2 regions of the Anaerocolumna chitinilytica genome follow, and region 2 is predicted to be linked to the other one. Evidence: predicted binding sites of a transcription regulator. Region 2 holds the regulator's gene; the other holds the start of a gene.

Region 1 (3,216 bases), 2.7 Mb from region 2:
ATGTATGCGGAACCGCCGCCTGCTACGATACCTTCTTCTACAGCTGCTCTTGTTGCTGCAAGAGCATCTTCCATACGAAGTTTTTTCTCTTTCATTTCTGTTTCAGTTGCAGCACCTACACGGATAACAGCAACGCCGCCTGCTAACTTCGCAAGTCTTTCCTGTAATTTTTCTCTATCAAAATCAGATGTTGTTTCTTCTATCTGTGCTCTTATTTGTGCGATTCTGGCATCAATATTTCTCTTCTCACCCTCACCGTCAACTATGATTGTATTCTCTTTCTGAACTTTAACAGATTTTGCGCGTCCTAACTGATCCAGTGTAGTTTCTTTTAAGTCAAGACCTAAATCATCAGAAATAACAGTACCGCCTGTTAAAACAGCGATATCCTGAAGCATTTCTTTTCTTCTGTCACCATAGCCGGGAGCCTTAACAGCAACTACGCTGAAAGTTCCTCTTAATTTATTTACGATTAAAGTTGTTAAAGCTTCGCCTTCCACATCCTCAGCAATAATTAAAAGTCTTGCACCGGATTGAACGATCTGCTCTAATACAGGGAGAATATCCTGAATGTTGGATATCTTCTTATCTGTGATTAAGATATATGGATTGTCTAAATTAGCCTCCATTTTGTCCATGTCAGTAGCCATGTAAGCGGAGATGTAACCCCTGTCAAACTGCATACCTTCAACCAGGTCTAACTCTGTCTTCATTGTTTTGGATTCTTCAATTGTGATAACTCCATCATTGGAAACTTTCTCCATAGCGTCAGCTACCATCTCACCAACTGCATCATCACCGGCAGAAATTGCAGCTACTCTTGCAATCTGTGCCTTGCCGTTAAGCTTGGAGCTCATCTTTAAGATAGCATCTACTGCACTGTCAGTTGCCTTTTGCATACCTTTTCTTAAGATGATAGGGTTTGCGCCGGCAGCCAGATTCTTAATACCTTCATTAATCATAGCCTGTGCAAGAACAGTAGCGGTTGTTGTACCATCACCAGCTACATCATTTGTCTTTGTAGCAACTTCTTTTACTAATTGAGCGCCCATATTTTCGAAAGCATCTTCTAATTCAATTTCTTTTGCAATCGTAACACCGTCGTTTGTAATCAAAGGTGCGCCGTAGGATTTATCTAATACAACATTTCTTCCTTTGGGTCCTAAAGTAACTTTTACTGTATTTGCTAATAAATTAACGCCATTTTCCAGAGCTGCTCTGGCTTCTGCACCATGTTTAATTTCTTTTGCCATTTTTATAACCTCCTGATTTAAATTAATGTTCCGTAAACTGCTATGTCTTTTCCTCCCGCGAATCATTGGGTCTAGACTCTCAGACACAGTTATGATCTATACTTCTCGATAATTCAAACTAATCTTCAACAACAGCAACGATATCGTTCTGCTTTACAACAATATATTCTACTTCTTCTAATTTCACTTCAGTACCGGAATATTTGGAGAATATAACCTTATCTCCAACTTTAACCTGCATGGTTACTTCTTTTCCATCTACAACACCGCCAGGACCTACTGCTACAACTTCAGCCTGCTGGGGTTTCTCTTTTGCCTGACCAGGTAATACGATACCTGACTTTGTTGTCTCTTCAGCTACAAGCTGCTTTAAAACCACTTTGTCTCCTAATGGTACTAACTTCATTTTTATTTCCTCCTTATGATATCAATATTTCATTTAAAAAGGCATTTTTTGAATTTTATTAGCACTCACTCGAATTGAGTGCTAACCGATAAAGATATATTAGTAAATTTGCCTTTATTATGCAACCATACTTTTCTTTAAAATACGCTTTATTTTCGATAATATTTAACTTTAGCTCCATTTTATTCTTAATATCTCATTTTTTCTCACTTTTTTATAGTTACAATATAACAAATACTTTAAAACTATATATTTACTCTGCAGAAGTTCACCTTACTTAATATGGGAATATTTACTCTTTGTTATACCTGGGGGAATGAATAATTCATTGTACAATTAACTGGGCCATGCTATACTTATTGCAATAGGAACTATGAATACCAGAAAGGATTATCAGGTATATAAAATGAAAGAAAAATTGTACACCATACCGGTCAATGATGCTTTTGACAGTGACTGCGAATGCCCGATATGTTTTATGAAAAAAACACTTGAAAACAATGCGGTGGAATTCACCATGGGTCCCAGCTACATGGAAGATGATGTAAGAGCTGAAACGGATAAAATCGGATTCTGCAATTATCATCTGGGTAAGCTTTATGAGAATAAGAACCGTCTTGGGCTGGCCCTTATGCTAAAGACCCACATGGATAAGACGATTAAGGACTTAGAGGGCCTTTCCGCTAAGAAAGGTAAAGGGCCTTCTCTTTTTAAAAAGAATACGGAGACTACTCCTGTAAAAGAATATACAGATAATATAGTAAGCTCCTGCTACGTCTGCAATAAGATTGATAACATGTTCAATCTTTACATTACAACCGTATTCTACCTCTTTGAACATGACAGTGCCTTTATTGATAAATTAAAAGCTTCCAAAGGCTTTTGTACCGAGCATTATGGCCTCTTATTCCAGGAAGCGGACAAGCACCTTAGCGGAGAGAAAGCGGAGAGTTTTCGTAAGGATTTAAACAAGATATATTTTGACAATATGAAGCGGGTACGGGATGATCTGGAATGGTTTATTGATAAATTCGATTACCGTTATGTAAATGAACCCTGGAAAAATTCAAAAGATGCTCTTCCAAGAGCTATGACAAAGACTAACAGCGTCTATGAAAAAGGAAATTAATCTTCTATAAATACATTAAGGCAGCCATAAGATTAATATCACCCTTCTTATAGCTGCCTATTATGAATTATTCTTTTCAATTATTCATACTATCAACATGCTCTTTTCCAACGCGCCTCAAGAATGCGCCGAGGATTTCGCAGGCGCATTCTTGTGTATGAATTATGTCCTTTATAATTCATACTATTCCTGTTTTAATAAATCCTTTAACTCTCTAGCCTTTGCTTTAATACGCTCATTGGCATCCCTTGAGATTAATACTCTGGAAATCCATCTGCTGGACTCATCAATCTTGCCACTTCTTCTGGCAAGGTCTGCGATTAAATACATCATAGTATTTTCATCCATACCGCACATAGGGAAGGATTCCTTCGAAAATGCCTCCATAAAGCCTTCACAGGCATTCTTTATGAATTCAAATTCCTCCT
Region 2 (3,216 bases):
GATTATATTACATTGTCCGGCGGAGAAAAAGCTAAAATATCGTTTATAAGAGCACTTGTTAAAGATACACCGATTCTTATCTTAGATGAGCCAACAGCAGCTTTTGATAAAGAAAGTGTGACAATTTTAAAGGAATGTCTGCTGGAGATAAAATCAGGTAAAATCATTCTGCTTATTACCCATGATCAAAGTATTGCTGATATTGCAGATGAAATAATTCAGATTGGTTAGAAAGCTGATTCCAGTGATAAAGTACTCACAAGGCTTCAGAACCTGCCTACAGGGTGGTTTTGAAGCCATTTTCCTAATACAAAGATGTAAATGAAAAGGGGATATAGTCATGTACAAACATTAGTAAAACTTGACAATGTAAAAAAATAGCGATACTATTGCAATAGTAAGTATACTATGAGGAGGCTCTAATGGTAGTAACGTTAATTTTGTCTGTAATGGAAACAGTGATAGCAGTTGCTATAGCAGTATTGCTAATTTATTTGATTGTATTGTCTATATGTGCATTAAAGATATATATAAGGAAGAATAAATAAACTGGCAAGGAAAAATCAAGATGTTAAACCTGAGTTATTCAGTACATTGTCATAAGAAGACACAGTCATTACACATCAGATATATAGTTCAAATGAACTTATAGGATAGAATAATTAATTGGATTTTGGCAGATACGAAAAGAGTGTATGAAACAATAGATTATTTTATTTGAGACCTAAGCAAAGTCCTAAAAATATACATTAAAAAAGCGAATAAAATCCTTTATAAAATTCGAAAATAGCACTTGACAAAATAAATGTTAAGTGCTATTTTATGTATAAAGATATTAGCACTCTATTCGAGTGAGTGCTAACAATCAAAAAGGCAGGAGGGATTCAATGGAACTGGACGAAAGAAAATTGAAGATATTACAAGCTATTATCCGCAATTATCTGGAGACTGGTGAGCCGGTGGGTTCAAGAACAATATCCAAGTACACCGATTTGAATCTCAGTTCAGCCACCATACGAAACGAGATGGCAGATTTAGAGGAGTTAGGCTATATTATTCAGCCCCATACCTCTGCCGGACGTATTCCTTCCGATAAAGGTTACCGATTATATGTAGATACTTTGCTGGAAGAGAAAACTCATGAAGTGGAAGATATGAAGGAACTCATATTAGAGAAAGCAGATAAGCTGGACCATTTACTGAAGCAGGTAGCAAGACTTTTGGCAGATAATACCAACTATACTACTTTGGTTACGAAACCAAAGTACCGAAGTAAAAAAGTGAAGTTTATCCAGCTGACCGAAGTGGATGATACTCATATCTTAGCTGTAATACTGATTGAGGGTAATGTTGTTAAGAATAAGATTATTGAAGTGACAGATTGCCTTGACAAAGAGATTATATTAAAGCTTAATATTGTTTTTAATACTTTCCTTCAGGGCCTTGATTTGGCTGAGATTACCATGTCCCTTATACAGAAGATGAAAGAACAGGCAGGCAATTATAACAGACTTGTAAGTAATATCTTGGATGCGGTGGCAGAAGCCATCAGTGAGGAAGAAGAAGTAGAAATCTATACCAGCGGTGCTACCAATATCCTTAAATATCCGGAACTAAACAATGTAGATAAGGTTATGGAGCTAATTGATACCCTGGAAGAAAAGGAACAATTGTCTGAAATTATTAACCATAACGTAGATACTTCTGAATCCGGTGACATTCAGGTATATATCGGAAGCGAGACACCTGTTCAGGCAATGAAAGATTGTTCTGTTGTAACCGCTACCTATGAGATAGAAGAAGGCGTTTATGGAAAGATTGGTATTATTGGACCAAAACGTATGGATTATGAAAGAGTTGTAAATATATTGCATACCCTAATGGGGCAATTGGATGATATATTTAAGAAGAAAACCTAAGAGAAGGAAAGGTGGTTTAAGTAAGTGGAAGATAATATAAATTCAATGGATGAAACCATTAAGGATCAGGAAACAAATACTGAGGAAACAAAAACTGAGGAAACAAAAACGGAAAATGATGAAGCTGCTTCCGGCTCCGCTTTTGAAGAATCTGACATAGAGATGACAGAAGATACGGAGGAAGATGATACCGAAGAAACTTCCGAAGAGGATTCAAAAGATGGTCAGAAAAAATCCTTTTTCCGAAAGGAAAAAAAGGAAAAGAAAGATAAAAAAGATTTAAAGATTGATGAATTGAATGACAGGCTGATTCGTAACATGGCAGAGTTTGATAATTTCAGAAAACGTTCTGAAAGAGAAAAAGCTCAAATGTTTGAAATCGGAGCAAGGGATATCATTGAGAAGATTCTGCCGGTTATCGATAATTTCGAGAGAGGTCTTGGAGCGATAACGGAAGAGGAGAGAGAAAGTGCTTTTGCACAGGGGATTGAAAAAATCTATAAGCAGATGTTTACTGCTTTATCCGATGCAGGTCTTAAGCCTATTGATGCTGTTGGAAAACCTTTTGATCCGAATTTCCATAATGCCGTAATGCATGCAGAAGACCCTGAACAGGGAGAGAATTTGGTTGCGGAAGAGTTCCAGAAGGGTTATATGTACAGAGATACCGTAATCAGACATAGTATGGTCAAGGTAGTAAACTAAAGTAAATTGCTTATCTAAGCGAATCACACAGATTCACTTTCATAATAGAAAGATTAACAAACATAAAAATCAAACACTTATTAATAGAAGGAGGAATAAATCATGGGTAAAATTATTGGAATCGATTTAGGTACCACAAACTCATGTGTTGCAGTTATGGAAGGCGGTAAACCCGTCGTAATCGCAAATACCGAAGGAGTAAGAACAACTCCCTCCGTAGTAGCTTTCACAAAAACAGGAGAAAGATTAGTTGGTGAGTCTGCTAAACGTCAGGCTGTTACCAATTCAGATAAAACAATTTCTTCTATCAAAAGACATATGGGAACCGACTACAAAGTTTCTATTGATGACAAGAAATACACCCCTCAGGAAATCTCTGCTATGATTCTTCAGAAGTTAAAAGCTGACGCAGAAAGCTATTTAGGTGAGAAGGTAACAGAAGCTGTTATTACAGTACCTGCATATTTTAATGATGCTCAGAGACAGGCAACAAAAGATGCCGGTAAGATTGCCGGACTTGATGTTAAGAGAATTATCAACGAGCCTACTGCAGCAGCACTTGCTTATGGTCTTGATAACGAGCATGAGCAGA

The links. Region 2 encodes HrcA, which represses chaperone genes, less so after heat shock. Its sites were predicted from a motif close to TGTTAGCACTCNNNNNNNNNGAGTGCTAACA; they were not measured.
Region 1: bsdcttw_RS03600 (co-chaperone GroES) is a predicted target of HrcA. The motif match lies at 1,716-1,746, and genes of this name have one in related genera.

The regions. Positions count from the first base shown of each region.
Region 1 is NZ_AP023368.1:815,407-818,622, reverse strand. It holds gene groL (chaperonin GroEL) at 1-1,253, opposite strand, end outside; gene bsdcttw_RS03600 (co-chaperone GroES) at 1,372-1,659, opposite strand; gene bsdcttw_RS03595 (DUF6062 family protein) at 2,066-2,788, shown strand; gene bsdcttw_RS03590 (DUF2225 domain-containing protein) at 2,972-3,216, opposite strand, start outside.
Region 2 is NZ_AP023368.1:3,548,346-3,551,561, reverse strand. It holds gene bsdcttw_RS15490 (ABC transporter transmembrane domain-containing protein) at 1-231, shown strand, start outside; gene hrcA (heat-inducible transcriptional repressor HrcA) at 888-1,919, shown strand; gene grpE (nucleotide exchange factor GrpE) at 1,965-2,624, shown strand; gene dnaK (molecular chaperone DnaK) at 2,727-3,216, shown strand, end outside.